DNA from 2 places in the Lutibacter holmesii genome. Region 1 is predicted to be linked to the other one. Evidence: riboswitches for the same ligand, from Rfam matches in the RefSeq annotation. Region 1 holds a riboswitch; the other holds the start of a gene.
What was found. A riboswitch is a leader RNA that binds a small molecule or an ion and turns the genes downstream of it on or off. The one in region 1 is predicted to bind cobalamin.
Positions count from the first base shown of each region.

Region 2: another riboswitch for cobalamin. It lies ahead of nrdG (anaerobic ribonucleoside-triphosphate reductase activating protein); the one in region 1 lies ahead of ACFQ5N_RS09390 (TonB-dependent receptor plug domain-containing protein).

Region 1 covers NZ_JBHTMV010000004.1:235,909-246,171, forward strand. The annotation lists gene ACFQ5N_RS09370 (OmpP1/FadL family transporter) at 24-1,385, opposite strand; gene ACFQ5N_RS09375 (DUF7935 family protein) at 1,600-2,121, shown strand; gene ACFQ5N_RS09380 (Dph6-related ATP pyrophosphatase) at 2,126-2,833, opposite strand; gene ACFQ5N_RS09385 (YncE family protein) at 2,919-3,980, opposite strand; gene ACFQ5N_RS09390 (TonB-dependent receptor plug domain-containing protein) at 3,984-5,843, opposite strand; cobalamin riboswitch at 5,866-6,070, opposite strand; gene cobU (bifunctional adenosylcobinamide kinase/adenosylcobinamide-phosphate guanylyltransferase) at 6,138-6,641, shown strand; gene cobT (nicotinate-nucleotide--dimethylbenzimidazole phosphoribosyltransferase) at 6,651-7,694, shown strand; gene cobS (adenosylcobinamide-GDP ribazoletransferase) at 7,701-8,456, shown strand; gene cobC (alpha-ribazole phosphatase) at 8,441-8,989, shown strand; gene ACFQ5N_RS09415 (ABC transporter substrate-binding protein) at 9,000-10,118, shown strand; gene ACFQ5N_RS09420 (hypothetical protein) at 10,127-10,263, shown strand, end outside.
Region 2 covers NZ_JBHTMV010000002.1:85,668-95,930, reverse strand. The annotation lists gene ACFQ5N_RS01590 (hypothetical protein) at 1-436, opposite strand, end outside; gene tsaA (tRNA (N6-threonylcarbamoyladenosine(37)-N6)-methyltransferase TrmO) at 510-1,001, opposite strand; cobalamin riboswitch at 1,145-1,343, shown strand; gene nrdG (anaerobic ribonucleoside-triphosphate reductase activating protein) at 1,454-1,903, shown strand; gene nrdD (anaerobic ribonucleoside-triphosphate reductase) at 1,907-3,772, shown strand; gene ACFQ5N_RS01570 (hypothetical protein) at 3,821-4,186, opposite strand; gene ACFQ5N_RS01565 (hypothetical protein) at 4,763-5,029, shown strand; gene ACFQ5N_RS01560 (hypothetical protein) at 5,137-5,340, shown strand; gene ACFQ5N_RS01555 (LysR substrate-binding domain-containing protein) at 5,353-6,300, opposite strand; gene ACFQ5N_RS01550 (Dps family protein) at 6,425-6,895, shown strand; gene ACFQ5N_RS01545 (M1 family metallopeptidase) at 6,959-9,217, opposite strand; gene ACFQ5N_RS01540 (M1 family metallopeptidase) at 9,279-10,263, opposite strand, start outside.

The DNA.
Region 1 (10,263 bases):
CTTTTTACATATTATTTTAAAAATTATTTAGCAAAATTGTAAGACAAGCCCAACATAATCATACTAGTGTTCATTTTATAACCTACAGATGTAACAGGAATTGCTCCGTAAGGATTTGTTGATGAAGCCAATAAAGGATTTAATAAATTTCCTGAAGTTGATCCACCACTTGTTCCATAATGGTACACACCATTTAATTTAAAATTATCACTAAATTCATATCCTAAACCAAATTGTACAGCATTTTTAATAACCGCAGTTGCTGGAATTGAAAAGAACGCTAATTCATCTTCAATTGGATTTGTACTATGCGTATACCCAAATCTTAAAGGTAATTTATTAATTAGTTTTAATTGGAAACCTGCCGAAAAAATATGCACATCATTCCAACCAAAACCTTGTACTGAACCAGTTTGTGTCCAACCTTTATCAGCAAAACCATTTGTATTTGTATAATCTACATTTCTGTAATCAAAAGCTATATCAAAAACATTTGTTGAATATCCAACACCAAAAGATAAAATTGCAGGATAATCCATATTGAAATTTGTATCAGGAGCTGCAGAACCATCTAAATAAGTATTGTTGAATTCAAAGTCACTAAAAGATTGTGCTGTTTTATAAGAAGCTCCAATATTAACTCCTCCTTCTGAAGCATAATACAATCCAAATTGTGCTCCAAAACCAACTGCTGTAGCTTTATCACTGTTTGGATAACCTAACGTCATACTTGGTGAAGAAATAGGACTTGGCGCTAATTCTAATGACGCATAATTAATATTGGGTTGAATACCTAAAGACAATCCTTTCAATATTTCATATGACCAAGATAATGAAACCTGTAATAGCATATAATCAGATTCTATATGTCCAAAACCACTCATATTTTGAGGGTAACTAATAGGGTTTGAATCATTTGGATTCCAAGATGCATTTGGATTGCCCTCTGCATCCATTGGTAAATTTGTTTCTTGAGGAAATGTAACTCCAAAACCGCTAATACCAAAAGCAGAAATACCAAATGTACTTTTACTTCCTTCTTTTCCGTACACAAAAGCAAGTGCTGGCATAGGTGATATTCCTCTATCATCTTCTGTTACACCTGAAACAGCTGGAGATCCGGTAAACATCATTCCTGCGGGAACGCTTGAACTTAACTCTGGTGATGAAGAAAATGCTCCAACACTAAAATCTAATATTTTTCCTTCAAAAGCAGATAAAGTTGCAGGGTTCCATTGTATGGCTCCACTAATATCTAAAGGCATTGCTGTAGCTGCACCACCCATTGACATGTTAACAGCCCCAACACCTTGCATAATATGCCCGGCTTGTGCAAAAGTTGCTGCTGTAAACAGCATTACCATTATTTTTAATAAATTTTTCATAATTGTTTGTTTGGTTTAATTTATGTTTGTTTAGATATTAAAATTAGGCTGTTTAATAAATATAATTACTGATAATTGTCAGTAATTTAGTTTTGAATTGTAACAATAGTTACTCAGTAATATTTGCGACATTACTTACTTTATAATAACTAAATTATATTGTGAATATTCAATAACAAAGTCTAAATTTGACTCATAAAATGATAAGAAAAGAATGGATTTAGATAGAATACTTGAATTACTTAGTTATACAATACCATCAGTTATTACTGGTTTAGTAGCCTATTATTTTTTTGTAACACATACTAAAAATGAAGAACGCAAATTAAAATTGGGGCTTTTAAAAGAAAATCAAAAGCAGGCTTTACCAATAAAATTGCAAGCTTATGAACGAATGACATTGTTTTTAGAACGTATAAACCCTTCTAGCTTATTAATTAGAATTACCTCTGTAAATAATGATAAAAACGCCTATGCAATAAGTATTATGAATAATATTGAGCAAGAATTTGAACATAATTTAGCACAACAAATTTATATAAGTGATGAATGTTGGAACGTAATTGTTGCTTCAAAAAATACCACACTACAATTAATAAGTAAAACTAGCCAACTTGAAAATATTTTAACTGCTCAAGATTTAAGAGAGGCTATTTTGAAAAAAATGGTTGATGTAGCTCCACCAAGTACTACAGCTTTAGCTTTTATTAAAAACGAAGTGAAAAATATTATTTAATCCTCTAAACAGGAATTAAATCGCAAAAATGAAAACCAGATTCTTTTTTTGAATTATCATCTTTTGAAATTTCATATTCTTTATACGTTTTTTCACCAATTTTAAATTGAATTGGATTTTTAAATATAGGACCATCAAAAACAAAAGTATGAAACTCTCCATTTTCTCCACAAGGGTCTACATTTTTAGGCAAATCTTTTAATAATTCTTTATCTATAACTCTACCTGTAAATTCACTTCCTAAAAGTTCAGCCTTACAACAAACAATCATTGTTTTAAATCCTAAATCTATAAATTCGTTTACAAGTTCAGTTGTATTACGTTTCCATAGCGGAAAATAACCTTGCAAGCCAACTTCTTTTAATCGCGTTTCACGGTACGTACGTAAATCTTCCAAAAAAATATCACCAAAAATGCTATGCGTAATTTTTTGTTTATTAATTTCAATAAGTTGCCTTTTCATAATAGCATCGTAATCTTCCATTGAAGGAGTTTCAGGCAACAAAATTCGTTGTATTGGCAACCCTATTTCTTTTCCTTGCGCAGTTAACAACTCATTTCTAACACCGTGCATAGAAATTCTATTGAACTTTGAGTTTACTGTAGTTACCAATTGTGTAACATCAAATTTCTCATCATTCAAAATATGATACAATGCCAAGGCGCTGTCTTTACCTCCACTCCAATTAAAAATTGCTTTATGCTGCTTCATTATAATTACAAATATTTGATGTGAAAAAATAGCCTAATCTTATTAATAAAATTAGGCTATTGTTTTTATTATATTTTAACTAATTCTAATTAAAATAAATTTTTGATGCCCCAACTGGTGCAGCAGTAGTATTTGTTTTTGCTCCAGTAGAAAGACTAAATACATTCATTTTACTTTCACCACTAAAATTAGCATCTAAAGTATATACACTATCATCTTCTACTTCAAGACCATATAAGTAAGCTGCTTCCGTTTCTAACAATGCAGTAGTAGGTAAACTTGTTGCTGAAACATCCATTTTATAAATGCTACTTCCTAAATTATAATAAATATATGAATCATCTTCTACCATTAAACTTGGATTTGAACCACTAGGAAATGCTAATTCTGATGAAACAGTATCACTATTAGTATCTATAGTTGTAATTACAGCATCAGTTTGACCAAGCCAATTCCAATTCTCATCATAAATTGTTCTTCCTTCAGACAAAACAACTAGATCTCCAGAATTATTAACAAATAACTCATCTGGATTATCTCCAACTGTAATTTCAGATGTTGCTTGTGTATCAATATCAATAACAGTTACAATATTATTTGTTGACCAAGCTCCTTTATGAGAAACATATAATTTTCCGTTTTCTTCAACAATACGCTCTGGACCATTTCCTACAGGAATTGTACTTGTAACTTCAAAAGCATCTAAGTCTATTACAGCAACAAAATCATCTGTAGCATCATATGTACTTCCCCAGTTAGTTGCATATCCAATTCCATCTTCAATTACCATATATCTTGGCAAAATTAGATCTGTTGTAATTTCCCCAACATATTCAAAAGTATATCTATCTACAACAACTATGGTATTTTGATTGTCAACAATAATGTAAGCGTAATCATCATCAAAAGAAATTGATTGTAAATACACCCCTAAATCTGCTCCATTTACATTTTTATAAATTAAACTTTCTGTAGTAACATAGTCATCTGACACAAAATAAACAGATCCTGTTGCTACTCCTTCACCACTTATAATAATACCGTTTTCATAATCACCTTTTGGTAATTGTGGCTCGTCATCATCATCACACGACACGAATAATACACTTAGTAAAAATATGCTAAGTAAAAATTTACTGATTTTCATAATTTAAAATTTAAAGTTTATGTTTATATTAAAATTTCTATTAGGCATTGGTCTACTAGGTAAAACTTCGTATTCTTTATTAAATACATTATTTACTTTTACTCCTAAACCTAATTGTTTGTTATTTGATTTTATAATGTTATAGTTTACACCTGCATTTCCTACATTGTAATATGGTACAGTGTAAGTATCTAAATTATCTGTAGTTGTATATACTTCACCTGTAAATAAGTGTTGGTAAAAAGCACTAAACCTTTTGTAAGAATATCCTAAACTTCCATTAGCTAAATGCTTAGGCACGTAGGTTAAATAGTTATTAGTACTTTTATCTTTTGCAATGGTGTAACTATAATTTAAATTGAAATTAAAAAGATGTTTATGTATTGCTTTGTTTATAGCTGCTGTAAACTCTACACCTTTATTTAAAGCTTCTGCAACGTTAATTGGTGTCCAAATACCTGGTCTATCAGGATCACCACCAGGAGTCCAAACTATTTTATCACTTGACTTTATATAAAAAGCACCTATATCAAATTTAACCGTATTTGATTTATAGGTAACACCAAAGTCACCTTGTAATGAAGATTCAGGAATTAAATCTAAATTACCCAACGCAGGCCAATACAAATCGTTATATGTTGGTACTCTATAATTTTTTGATCCATTAACTCTTGCAATTGTATTTTTCAACAAGTTAATTTCGGCTCCCAATGCAAATATTAACGGAATTTTATAATCTGAATTAAAATCTTTTCTAATCTTCGCATTTATGGAAACTATATTCTCAAAACTAAGATTGTAAATAAAGAATTGCGAAAATTGTTTTCTATTTTGCTCTCTAATTTCATCAGTACTTCCAAAAACCGATTCTAGTTCTGTAACACTTTCAATACTTGAATGTTGTGAGATTTGATAGTTAAAATTGTACTTTAATAAATATGTTTTTGACTTACCATAATTGTAAGCGTTTACATTTTTATCTACAAAATATCTATACTCTTGAGTTAAATATGCAAATTTAATAGCGTGAGTAAATTCATTTTTATGAAAATTGTATGCTATTAAATTTCTAAAATTATAATCTTTATATTTTTCTTTAGCTGCGGAAGGATTAGGTAACGTACCTGAAAATTCGCGATCCCCATTAAATTTAGATGAAAACACACTAAACTTACTAAAGTTATTCAGTTTATAAGCAAAACCTAAATTAAAACTTAAATTTTCATAAGCGCCATTTTCATTTTTCAATCCATCTGTTCCCAACCAATCATAATCATTTTCAGATTGATTAAAAGACACTCCAAATTTAGCAGCTATACTTTCATTCCCATATGAAACCTTATACAAACTATTGTAGGTATTATAACTCCCTAACGAAGTTACAACCTGATTATCAAAATGTTTTCCAAAACTTAATTGATCATTTAAATGAATTGTTCCTCCAATTGCACCTGAACCAAATTCAATACTACCACCACCACTTCTAACATTAATATTATCAAACAAATTAACTGTTAAAGCGTTAAATCCTGTTTGCCCATTGTTAATGGAATTTATATTAATACCGTTCCAAATAACTGCTGTGTTTGAAGCACTTGTTCCTCTAAAACTTGCAGTACTTGTTCCGCCAGCTCCATATTCTTTTATATAAATTGGCGTATTAAAACGTAATAAGCTTGTAAATGACTCGGTGTTTTTTAAAATTACTGAATCTGAAAGCACTAAAACCTTATACCCTTTAGACAGTTTTTGTAATTTTACTGTACTCAAGTTTACAACCTTTAAAGTTTGAACACTATCAAGTTGTGCAAAAGATTTGCTTCCAATTAATAAAATAAATACAAATAAAATATATCTCATCATAATAACCTTTCTCCCGAAAGTTTTAATTAATTAGATTGTGGCAGGTCTCCTGGCTTACGTATTGTTATTTACCTTCCCGTTTATTAACAGTGGTTTAAGTTTAATAACAACCATCGATTTCATCGACTAAGCATACAGTTGCGGGAACAGCTTCGGACTTTAACCGAATTCCCTTTTAACTCGTTTTATGTAAAATAAAACCGAGAACCATAATCGGCTGCAAAAGTAATTAAATAAGATTAATTAGTATCATTATTTCATAATAATATTACATTTGCTAAAAATTTAAACTCTATGATACATTATATAACTGGTGGAGAAAGATCTGGTAAAAGCAGCTATGCTCAGAAATTAGCAGAGAGTTTAAGCAATTCTCCTTATTATTTGGCAACCTCTAGAATTTGGGATAACGATTTTGAAAAAAGAGTTGAACGTCATAAAAATGATAGAGATGATCGTTGGACAACAATTGAAGAAGAGAAAGAAATTTCAAGAGTAATCCCAAAGAATTCAGTTGTTGTTATTGATTGTGTTACTTTATGGTTAACAAATTTATATTTTGACTCTGAATACAATGTTGAAAAAGCATTAGAATTAGCATCAATTGAAATTGAAAATTTATCAAAACTAGAAAGTGAAATTATTATTATTTCAAATGAAATTGGAATGGGTGTTCATGCACAAACACAAATGGCTAGAAAATTTACAGAATTACAAGGTTGGACAAATCAACGTATTGCTAAAATAGCAGATAAAGCAGTTTTTATGGTCTCAGGACTTCCACTTACTTTAAAATAATACACCCCTATGAATACATTTAAAATTACCCCAACTAACAAAAAATTTCTTAAAGAAATTACGCATAAAATAAACAATAAAACAAAGCCGTTAGGCTCGTTAGGAACATTAGAAATTATAGCCCAAAAATTATGTTTAATTCAAAACACATTATCTCCAAAATTAAACAAACCAGCAATGCTGGTTTTTGCAGGTGATCACGGTATTGTAAACAATTACCCTGTTAGTTCTTGTCCGCAAGAAGTAACACCTCAAATGGTATTTAACTTTTTAGAAGGTGGCGCTGGAATTAATGTTTTTTGTAAACAACATGGCTTTGATTTAAGCGTAATTGACGCCGGTGTAAATTACGATTTTGAGAACAGCGACGCTTTAATTAATGCAAAAATAGCAAAAGGAACTAAAGACTACTCAAAAGAGCCAGCAATGACAAAAGTGCAATGCGAACAAGCTTTTAAAATTGCTAGTGAAATAGTTTCTGAAAAATATGCTAATGGTAGTAATATAATTTCATTTGGAGAAATGGGAATAGGAAATACTTCTTCTGCTTCTTTATTAATGAGTGCTACTACAAAACAATCTATTGAAACTTGCATTGGTAAAGGAGCTGGCCTTACTGATGAGGGATTAGCAAATAAAATTTCAATATTAACCAAAGTTCAAAATTTCCACGGAATAAGTGAAAATGCACTTGAAAATTTACAAAATTTTGGAGGGTTTGAAATTGCAATGATGACTGGTGCTATGCTAAAAGCTGCTGAATTAAAAATGACTTTAATTATTGATGGTTTTATTGCCACTTCTTCCCTTTTAATAGCACAAGAGCTTAATAAGAATGTATTAGATTACTGTTTATTTTCACATGTTTCAAATGAACAAGGACATATTAAAATGCTAGACTTTTTAAATGCTACCCCAATTTTACACCTTGGTTTACGCTTAGGTGAAGGTACTGGTGCTGCAATTGCCTATCCAATAATTCAATCTGCTGAATATTTTATAAATCAAATGGCAAGTTTTGAAAGTGCTGGTGTAGCTAATATTGTTGAATAATATAACATGAAAAAAGAGTTAACTATTTTCTTAACAGCTATTATGTTTTTTACACGAATTCCGTGTCCAAAATGGATAGATCATTCTGGAGATATACTTCAAAAGTGCACTAAGTATTTTTCTATGATTGGTGTAATTGTTGGTTGTTTTGGGGCTTTAGTGTTTTGGGTAGCTTCATATATTTTACCGCTAAACATATCAATTTTACTAAGTTATGTTTCAACAATTTGGATTACTGGAGCATTTCATGAAGATGGCTTTGCTGATGTTTGTGATGGTTTTGGAGGCGGTTGGACCAAAGATAAAATACTTGCTATAATGAAGGATTCATTAGTTGGAACCTATGGTATAGTTGGTTTAATATGTTTATTTACATTAAAACTTTTTTCTCTTTTTGAAATTAGCAACCAATTAATTATTACAATTATTGCTGGGCATAGTGTAAGCAGATGTTTAGCTGCATTTATTTTATATTTATATCCGTACGCAAGAACTGAAAATTCAAAATCTATTGCCGTAGCTAATAATTTTAAACTTACTTATTTAATTTTTAATATAGTAATTGGGTTTTCTCCATTGCTATTATTTAAAACATATTGGGTATTTCTAGCAATAATCCCTCCATTCATAGCAATGTTGCTTTTAGGCAGGTTTTTCAAAAAATGGATTGGTGGTCAAACAGGTGATTGCGCTGGTGCAACGCAACAAATTACTGAAGTTATTTTTTATTTAAGTCTATTAGTTTTATGGAGATATATTTAGTAAGACATACCACTCCAAACATAGAAAAAGGCATATGCTACGGCCAGTCAAATATAGATGTAGCAGCTTCATTTAAAAATGAGGTTGATGCAATTTTAAATGCGTTAGATATTACAAAAGAAACCGTTGTATATTCTAGCCCATTAAAAAGGTGCACTCGCTTAGCGCAACAGTTTTCAAAAAATATAATTATTGATGACAGATTAATGGAGCTTAATTTTGGAGACTGGGAATTATTAAATTGGGATAATTTACCTAAAAAAGCATCAAATATTTGGATGAATGATTTTGTAAATGTTTCTACTCCAAACGGTGAAGCTTATATTGATTTAGCTAAAAGAGCAAACGAAATTTTTACTGAAATAGTTTCAACTTCAGCCAAAAAAATAATTATAACAACTCACGCGGGAGTTATTAGAAGTATACTCTCAAAAATGACTAACATACATTTAAAAGATTCATTCAATATAGATGTAAAATACGGTCAAGTATTCAAAATTATAAAACAAAATAATACACTTAAACTACTTTAAAACTACAATTATGAAATTATTTAAAAATATTTATTTATCAATTTTAACCATTTCTTTAATTGTTTCGTGTAGCACAAACAGCACAAAAAAAATAGAACCAAAAGCAATTTCACTTGTTAAATATGCTAAAGGTTTTGATATTTTAAAGTCTGAAAATGAAACAACACTAATTATAAAAACACCTTACCCTGGAGCAACAAAAGACGTTGTTTACACTATTGTTTCTACAGAAACATCAGCAAAAAACACAATTCAAGTACCTTTAAAATCAATTGTGGTAACTAGTTCAACACACGTACCTTCTCTAGAACTTTTAGGTGTTGAAAATAAATTAGTTGGGTTTCCTAATACCGATTTTATTTCTTCTGTAAAAACAAGGAAATTAATTAACGAAAACCTAGTTAATGAATTAGGACATCCTGAACATATTAATACAGAAACATTGTTAGATTTAAAACCCGATTTAGTAATGGGCTTTTCTATTAACAGTAACAATAAAATGTATGCAACAATTGAAAAAATTGGAATTCAAGTACTTTTAAATGGTGATTGGCTTGAAGAAACTCCTATAGGGAGAGCTGAATGGATTAAAGTTTTTGGAGTATTGTTTGATAAAGAAAAGGAAGCTGACAGTATTTTTAATAATATAAAAAATAACTACCTCAATGCAAAAGAAATTGCGAAAAAATCTAAAAACAAACCTTCTATAGTTTGTGGTGGATTATACAAAGATGTTTGGTATTTACCTGCTGGAAACAGTTTTGAAGCACAATTTTTAAAAGATGCAAACACCAATTACTTATGGAAAGATTCTGAAGGTGAAGGTAGCTTATCTTTAAATATAGAAAATGTTTTTGAAAAAGGAAAAGATGCTGATATTTGGATTTCTCCTGGTTTTTATGCCAATCTAAACGAACTTGGAAAAGCTAATTTAATTAGCTCAAAAATGAAGGCTTTTGAGGATAAAAGAATTTATTCATACAATAATACAACAGGTGAAAAAGGTGGTATTTGGTATTTTGAATTATCTCCAATAAGACCTGATTTGGTTTTAAAAGATTTAATTAAAATTGCACACCCTGAATTATTACCTAATTATGAATTCACTTTTTATAAAAGATTAAACTAATAATTACAATGAAAAAACTTCGACCAAAATCTAATTTAGATGAGCTATGTTACCCTTATATTTATGAGGATTCTTTACTTTGTGATTATGAAATTTTAACAGATGACTTAACCAGAATGGTAGGTTGGGCAATTAACGATCTAGG
Region 2 (10,263 bases), on a different contig from region 1:
TTGAAATAAATAGTAACAGTAGTAATGCTAAAACTACAATTATAGAAAACATAATAGTTTTAAAAGTTCCTTTATTAATTTGCATTCCAAATAAAGAAATACTTTGAATTTCATTATTTAAGTTGTTAATAGAAACTTCTGAAGTATGAATAGCCAATTTAAGACTGTCTACAGATTTTTTTTGTGCACTTATTAATTTATTAGCACTGCTTATTTCTGTTTTAGATTTTGAAATAGAATCTGTAACATTTGATTTTAATTTTAGTAACCACGTTTTTTTAACAACTTTATATTCTTGATATTTATTAGAGTTTTTAATTAAATTATCAAATTGGTTATCTACAGAACCTGTATCTGTAAATTTTTTAACGGTTTGACCAAATGTTAATGAAACAGTTAATAGAAGCGTAACTAATAATATATTTTTAATTTTCATGTGTAGCGGGGTTATTTTATGTTTAGGTGTTTAACGTTGATTGCTTTTAGTTATTGTACAAAATAGTATGGGTTTATTTAAATCTATCGTCTGATTTAAAATTAGTTTTATCTAAATTTGTTTTGTTTGCCAGCCAACCTTTTTTTGTGTTAAATCGGTTATCAAAATCTTCAAAAAATGGTTTAATATCTAATAAAGGAGAATCGTTAATCATATCAACATGTAATACATGAATTTTATTATCAATTACACGTTCAATTTCAACTATAGAAAACCCTAATTTATTTGGTCTTTGAGGTGATCTAGTAGCAAAAATACCTTTAGATTCAGTATCCATAAACGGAACAACTTCAAGTTTTGGTTCATTAATTAAATGCAGGTGGTAAATTAAAATAATATGTGAAAAACCATCTATATTTTTTAATCCAGCCGTATAATTGCTATTTAATTCAATAGTTCCTTTAATATTTTTTGCACCCGTTGGTTGAATTGGCATATTCTCTGGTGTTAACCAAGGAGTTTTAATTTTTCCTATAATATCTAAATGAATACTTGTGTTGTTCATACCATTTTCTTTAAAACGCTAAATTACATAAATCAGTTATTTTATTTGATATATTAAAATATAAAAACGCAAATAAATTATACTTGTTCATAACTAGTTAATAAATACTAAACAGTCTTTTATTGTGATGTTTCTTTAAATTATAAATTTGAATAGAAATAGGTTCTACGCTAAATATAAATTTAGTTAGATTAAAAGGGAATTAAGTGAAAAACTTAAACTGTTCCCGCAGCTGTAAGCTCATTTTTTGTTTTACAAACTTTTGCCACTATCAACATTTATTAGATGGGAAGGCGTAAAACTAGAGTAAGTCAGAAGACCTGCCTTTTTTAGATATAACAATACTTTCGGGAAAAAAGTTAAGGGTATATTTCTTTAAGAAATTACATGTAATTAATTAAAAAAGTTTGCTGGTTTTTACCATCATTAATTTGTGTTATTCATATGTTATTATGAATTATTCAGAAATAGAAATTGTTTTGCAAGAAGTACCAGGAGAAATAAGTATTTGTTTTTCCATAACTGGTTGTGGTGTTCAATGTAAAGGCTGCCATTCTTCATTTTTATGGAATAAACATAATGGTACAAAATTAACTGAAGAAGTGTACAAAAGCATTTTAACAAAATACAATGGTTTTGCAAGCTGTGTGTTGTTTATGGGAGGTGAATGGTGTTTAAATGAGTTAACAAACTATTTTAAAATAGCCAAAAATTTAGGTTTTAAAACGTGTTTATATACTGGTGAAACAGAAATTCCTAAAAAATTAAAAGTAGAATTAACGTATTTAAAAACAGGTCCTTGGGTTGAAAGTCTTGGAGGCTTAAATTCTAAAAAAACCAATCAAAAATTTATAGAAGTACAAACCAATCAAATATTGAATCATTTATTTTTAAAAAACTAAACTATGTTAAGATTATCAGAAGAACAAATTACCAAAAAAATTAATTTTATTGAAAACTATATTACATCAAACAATGCCGCAGATGGGTCTGTAATGGATGCTAATGCCAATGTTTCTTCAAAAAATATAGCAACTATGGAGGCTGAATTAAATAAAGATATTAATATTCAGGTAAATAGAAAGTTGGTTAAAAACAAAATAAATGAATTATTTGGCGCCGAGTTGGCGGAAGAATATATTAGACAATTAGAAGCTCATGAAATTTATGTACATGATGAAACTTCATTAAAACCTTATTGCGTATCAATAAGTATGTATCCTTTTTTGTTTGATGGTTTAACAAAATTAGGTGGAGAAAGTAGAGCGCCTCAGCATTTAGAAAGCTTTTGTGGAGAGTTTGTTAATTTAGTGTTTGCCGTGAGTTCGCAATTTGCAGGTGCGTTAGCAACAGTTGAGTTTTTGCTATATTTTGATTATTTCGCACGAAAAGATTACGGCGATAATTATTTAGAAACCAATAAAAAAATTGTTGCAAATCATTTACAGCATGCAGTTTATGCAATTAATCAACCAGCGGCAGCGCGCGGATATCAATCGGTTTTTTGGAATGTTTCTTTATATGATGAATTTTATTTTAACAGTATGTTTGGTGACTTTGTTTTTCCTGATTTGACAAAACCAAATTGGGAAAGCTTAAAAACATTTCAACAATTTTTCATGAAATGGTTCAATGCAGAAAGAGAAAAAGCTGTGTTAACATTTCCTGTTGTTACGGCTGCCATGTTGGTGAAAGATGGAAAACCAAGAGATACTAATTTTGCAAATATGTGTGCCGAAGAATTGAGCGAAGGCAATTCTTTTTTTATATACCAATCTAAAAGTGCTGATAGTTTAGCTTCTTGTTGTAGGCTAAGAAACGAAATTAGTGACAATACATTTAGTTATTCATTAGGAGCTGGTGGTGTGGCAACAGGCTCAATTAATGTAATTACATTAAATATGAACCGACTTGTACAGCAGGGGAAAGATTTAAAAACTGAAATTACTAAAATTCAAAAATATCAAGTTGCGTATCGTAAATTAATTGAGCAATATGAAAATGCTGGTATGTTACCTGTGTATAAGGCTGGTTTTATTGCATTAGATAAACAATTTTTAACAATTGGAATTAATGGAATGGTGGAAGCTGCTGAAAGTCAGGGAATAAAAGTTGAAAATAGCAAAGCATATAAAACGTTTGTTACCAATTATTTGAAGGTTATTTATAATGCAAATAAAGAAGCAAAAAAAGAGTATGGTTATATGTTTAATACAGAGTTTGTTCCTGCAGAAAATTTAGGTGTAAAAAATGCAAAATGGGATAGTGAAGACGGATTTATTGTACCTAGAGATTGTTACAATTCTTATTTTTATGCAGTTGAAGACGATTCAATAAATAGTTTAGATAAAATAATGTTGCACGGTGAGGAAGTTATACAATATTTAGATGGAGGTTCTGCCTTGCATTTAAATCTGGCCGAAGCTCCAAATAAAGAAGGTTTTTTAAAGTTAATAGATGCGGCAGCATTGGCAGGTTGTAATTATTTCTGTTTTAATATTAAAGTAACTATTTGCAATGGTTGTAATCATATTGATAAAAAAACCTTACAAAAATGCAGCAAATGTGGATCTACAAATGTTGATTATGGTACAAGAGTAATTGGGTATTTAAAAAGAGTTTCTAATTTTAGTTCATCCCGTCAAAAAGAGCATAACCAACGTTTTTACCATATTGAAGGTCAAAAAAAATCAAAAAATGGCATTCAAGAAAAAAGAATAGAAAAACTACAACATCATTTTCAAGAGCAAAAAAATGAAAAATTTGTTTAAAAATTAGTAGGCTGTTAATTTAAAAGTACAGCCTACTAATAAATTTAATTATGATGCTTTTTTAATGGTTTCTTTTAATTGAAATTTAAAAACAGCTTTACAAATAACAGGTGTAAGTTTAGCATCTTTTCTTAGAACAACAATCGCAATTTGAAGCTCTGATTGATTTAATTTTTTGATGTTTGATTGAATAAGCAATTTATCGTTTAAAAATGCATTTTCTAAAATCTCTAATTGATATAACTTAGGATTAAGAGTTGTAATATCAGGATTTTTTAAAATAATAGCAGTTACAAAACGTTCCATTTTTTTGTAGAGTACATTTGGAAGTAAAGCTTTGCTATTATTTATATCATTTTTAGATACTGTGAAGTTTTTTTCTGGGTTTGTGGTTGTGAATTGTATAGTTTTCATAATTTTTTTAATTTAAGTGTTTATTCTCAAGGGTATGGGTATGCTAGTATTTGTACTGTTTAATGTGGCTAAACGTTTGTATAATTTACAAATGGATTGGTAGACTTGTTGTGATAGCATAAAATGTTTCATAATTGTTTTGTTTAAAAATTAATATTAAAAATTGATATAAAAAAAAGGTGCTTTTTGTTTAAAAAGCACCTTTTATATTTGTTATAATTATTAGTTTATTTCCTAAAATTATTGAAAGTGCTTTTTTTAGCATATACATATTGTTGTTTAAAATTACGCATAGCATAAAGTGTACAAATGGACTGAATGGCCAATTTGACTTGATTTATAGCTGTATGTGTAATAAATACTTTCATAATTTGGTATAAAAATAATAATATTATTTAGAAAATGCATGTTTTTTAATATTTTTTTATGTGATATGCTTGTTTTGTTAAATTAATCATAAAATAAGTGATATTGTATTTTGAAATATTAACAAATTGATAAGTTGAAAAGAAAAAAATAAAACAATTAATAGGTCAATTTCTTGTACCTTTGCACTTATTATAAAATCAATAAATTATGGCAAGTATAAAAAACTTAAAGAAAGATATTAATTACGTATTAGGAGACATTATTGAAGAGTGTTATGCTTGGGAATTATTGAACCCAAAAGCTGATACTGCAGCGTGTGAAAAAATTATTGATGATGCTATTGAAGGTTTTGATACATTAATAGATATGATACATTTGAAAAATGTTGAAAACAAAAAAGCACATTTCAAAAACATTGAAGCTTCACTTGAAGCTAAAGCGGTTGAACTAATTTCAAGAGTTAATAAGTTATAATAGAATTTTTTGTGTACGAATGTTAAAGTTATGTTTTTTTTGTATCTTTAAAACACTAAAAACCCTATGAATTACGTTCATATTATATAACAAAAAGTTTATACCCTATGGCAAGAGAAATGTTTGAGTATACTAAAACAGTCCTCAAGAAAGTTAGTTTTAATACTGAATTATTTACAAAAGAATTAGAGAAAGCAGTTAATAGGTTATTACCATTTGAAATTAAAGAATTATACATTTGGTTACAAGAGTTCACGTATAACAAACCTGAACTTTATCCATGTTTAGCAGTAATATCTAATAAAAAATAAAAAAAAGGAGCTTTAAGCTCCTTTTTTTTGTAGTATAGGACTAATTATTTTAACATCATTAAATGCAATTATACCACGTACAATACTATCAATAGTATTTTTCAAAGTTTCTATTAAATGTATTTTTAATTGAGATTTATGGTAAATAATACTTACTTCTCTTGCAGGAACAGGTTCTTGAAATTGACGTATGTACATATTATCTTTTTCATTTATATCTAAGGTTTGTAAAAAAGGAAGTAATGTCATTCCTAAACCTTCTTTTGATAATTTTATTAAGGTATCAAAACTTCCGCTATGTAATTGAAAGTGTTGATTTGTTCTTCCAACGGTTGTGCATAAATTAATAACACTTTCTTTAAAACAATGCCCATCTTCTAATAATAAAATGTCTTCAATATTTAAATCATTAACATTTATATTTTTGTTTTCAAATAAACGATGCTCTTTAGGTACAAAACCTACAAAAGGCTCATAATACAATACTCTTTCTTTAATCGATTCATTTTCTAAAGGAGTTGCAGCAATGGCAACATCAATATGACCGTCAGATAATTTTTTAATACAATCTTCAGTGGTTAATTCTTCAATTTTTAAATTTACCTTAGGGTATTTTTTAATGAATGTTTTTAAAAATAACGGTAATAATGTTGGCATAATGGTAGGAATTATACCTAATTTAAAATCGCCGCCAATAAATCCTTTTTGTTGTTCAACAATGTCAGTTATTCTATTGCTTTCATCAACAATAATTTTGGCTTGTTCAATAATTTTTGAACCAATTTCAGTTAACTGAATAGGTTTTTTATTCCTATTAAAAATTTTGGTATCCAATTCATCTTCTAATTTTTGAATTTGCATACTTAATGTGGGCTGTGTAACAAAACAATGTTCTGATGCAGTGGTGAAATTTCTATATTCTGCAACAGCTAAAACATATTTCAATTGTGTGATAGTCATAACTATAAATTTTACCGATAAAGATATTAAAACTATCAATTACAATTATAATTATTTACTCTTTTTTTTAAGGAAATTTGTATTAGAAATAAAAACAAAATTATATACATAAAATTATAACATTATGAGTACTACAATAATAGGATTAAACACAAAACAAGCAGAAAATTTATCAGTTAGTTTAAATGAATTATTATCAAATTTTCAAGTTTATTACCAGAATTTGAGAGGTTTACATTGGAATATTAAAGGGAAATCTTTTTTTGAATTACATGTGAAGTTTGAAGAGTTTTATACAGATTCTCAAGAAAAAATTGATTTAATAGCAGAGCGTATTTTAACTTTAGGAGGTACACCTTTGCATACTTTTTCAGATTATAGCGAACTTGCAAAAGTTCCTGTAGGGAAAAATGTGACAAATGATGTTGAAGGAGTTACTTTAGTTGTAAATTCTTTGTCTGAATTATTAAAAATTGAACGTTCAATTTTAGAAGAATCTGATGATGCAAATGATGAAGGAACAAATTCTATGATGAGCGATTTTATTGCTGAACAAGAAAAAACTATTTGGATGTTAAATGCTTGGTTATCTTAAAAAGAGCATTAATTCTAATTTAGAATAGCAAAAAAAAAGCCACTTTTAAAAGTGGCTTTTTTTTTATCCTTTTATATTTTTTTGTTTGAATTTATCGAATTGGGTTTCTGTTGATTTTGGCCAACTGTTATTGCTGGTATCAACATCAGCAGTTTCTTCGTCAGGATCAATAGTTATTTTAGTAATAATTTTACTTGAAGGCACCACTTTTGTAACTTGGCTATCATTTTTTCTCCAAATTTGAGCAGGATATTGCTTTCTTTCTTTTGTTCCATCTTCATATTCAAACTCCACAATAATTGGCATAACTAATTCTCCTGGTTTTTCAAAAACTACTTCGTAAAAGTATTTTGGAACTGTTAAATCAGCTTTTTCTTCCGAAGAAAAATTAGTATCAATATATGAACTTAGTACCGAATAATCTTCAGGTTTTTTTGCTTTTAAATCTTCTGTAAATTCGTTACTATCTTCTGAAACTAAATACAGTGATGGAGGTAATTGATCAACAGTAATACCGTATCTTTTTGCCATATTTTGAGCACGTTCTGTTGGTTTATCTGTTACGTAGTATTTTTTAACTTCTTTTATTCCAATGTCATTTGTTCCGGTAGTGTAAAACCATCCTCTCCAAAACCAATCTAAATCCATTGCTGAAGCATCTTCCATAGTTCTAAAAAAGTCGGCAGGAGTAGGGTGTTTAAACATCCAACGTTGTGAGTAAGTTTTAAAGGCGTAATCAAACAATTCTGGACCCATAATTGTATTTCTTAAAATCCAAAGTGCGGTAGCAGGTTTTGCATATGCATTGTTTCCAAATTCATAAACATCATCTCCAACTGACATGATTGGTGCTATTTTAGATTGATCTCCTTTCATATATCTCACAATATTTTTTGGTAAACCTCTATTTAACGGGTAGCCTTCTTCATAATCCATTTGTGCTAACATTTGTACAAAAGAATTTAATCCTTCATCCATCCAAGTCCAACGACGTTCATCAGAGTTTATAATCATTGGGAAAAAGTTATGACCTACTTCATGAATTGTTACACCAATCATTCTATATTTAGTACGATCGCTGTAAGTTCCGTCAGTATTTGGTCTTCCTGGATTGAAACAAATTTGTGGATATTCCATTCCCATTTGTCCGTCTACAGAAATTGCTTTATGGTAAGGATAATCAAAAGTATATCGTGAATACGTTTTTAATGTTTGTGCAACAGCTCTTGTTGAATGATCACCATACAAAGGATTTGCTTCTTTTGAATAGTAAGAATAAGCCATTACGGTTCTTCCGTTAATATCAACAGCCATAGCGTCCCAAATAAATTTTCTTGAAGAAGCAAACGCATAATCTCTTACATTTTCAGCGTAGAATTTCCATGTTTTTGTTGTTGAAGATTTTGATTGTTCAATAACAGTTGCTTCATCTTGCGTTACAATTACAATTGGATTTTCATAAGATTTTCGTGCTTCTGCTAATCTTTTTTGTTGTGTTTTTGTAAGAACTTCTTTTTCGTTTTTTAAAACACCTGTTGCTCCTAACATATGATCGCTAGGTGTAGTTATGTTTACTTCATAGTTTCCAAACTCTAATGCAAATTCACTTCGTCCCCAAAATTGGTCGTTTTGCCAACCTTCAACATTATCATATACACAAAGGCGTGGAAAAAATTGAGCAATTACATAACTGTTATTATCATCTTCTGGAAAATGTTCGAACCCAGATCGTCCTCCTTGAGTTACGTGGTTGTTAATATTGTACCACCATTTAATTTTAAATGAAAACGTTGTACCTGAAGCTAATGGTTTGTCAAGGTTAATACGCATCATTGTTTGATTGATAAGGTAAGAGATTGGGCTATCATCAATATTTTTAACATATTCAATCTTAAATCCACCATCAAAAGGGTTATTTATAAACTGAGTTGTAAATTTAGTTGGATTGTAAAGAGCACTTGTACTTTCTCCTTTTACTAATGGAGATTTAGAGTCTTTAGCACGCATATTTTGATCTAGTTGCACCCATAAATACTCTAAATTATCTTTTGAATTGTTGTGATAAGTAATAGTTTCTTCTCCTAATATACGTTGATTTTCATCATCTAAAATTATATCCATTTTATAATCAACTTGCTGTTGATTGTATTGGTGTCCTGGTGCACCAGAAGCAGTATGTACATTATTTGGAGTTGGTAATTCTTCGTTTAATTGTTTAAACTTACTAATGTTATAATGTGCTTTTTGTTTTTTTGTTTCTTGAGAAAAAGCAATTGCTGTAATAAAAAATAAAAGTAACGAGTTAAAATATATTTTCTTCATAGTTAGGTATTGTAATAAAATATTATAAATAGTAAGAGCCACAAAATGTGGCTCCTATGTTTTATCCTTTAATTTGATCTTTTTTAAATTTATCAAATTCAGTTTCAGTTGTTTTTGGCCAACTATTATTAGTAGTGTCAACATCAGCAGTTTGCTCATCAGGATCTACTGTTATTTTTGTTATAGCTTTACTTGAAGGTACTACTTTTGTAACTTGGTCATCATTTTTTCTCCAAATTTGTGCAGGGTATTGTTTACGTTCTTTAGTACCATCTTCATATTCAAATTCAACTATAATTGGCATTACTAAATCTCCAGGTTTTTCAAATACCACTTCGTAAAAGTATTTTGGAGTTTTTAAATTACTTTTTTCTTCTTCTGAAAAATTATCATTAATATAATCACTTAAAACACTATAATTTTCAGGTGTTTTTGTTTTTAAATCATCTGTGAATTCTTCACTATCTTCAGATACTAAATACAATGATGGTGGCAATTGATCTACTGTAATTCCGTAACGTTTAGCCATATTTTCAGCACGTTTTGTAGGTTTATCAGTAACATAATATTTTTTTACTTCTTTGATGCCAATATCGTTGTTTCCAGTAGTATAAAACCAACCTCTCCAAAACCAGTCTAAATCCATTGCTGAAGCATCTTCCATAGTTCTAAAAAAGTCTGCTGGTGTTGGATGTTTAAAAGCCCAACGGTTGGCATACGTTTTAAAAGCATGGTCAAAAAGTTCTGGCCCCATAATGGTTTGGCGTAAAATAAATAAACCTGCTGCTGGTTTTGAGTAAGCATTTGCACCAAAATTAAAAACGTTATCTCCGTGAGACATTATTGGTGCTAAACGATCTTGGTCTCCTTTCATATAGCGTGTAATATCTTTTGGTTGTTTACCCATTGGAAATAATTCAGGATCGTATTCGTATTCAGCTAAAATTTCAACAAATGAGTCTAAACCTTCATCCATCCAAGTCCATCTACGCTCATCAGAATTTACTATCATAGGGAAAAAATTATGACCAACTTCATGAATAATT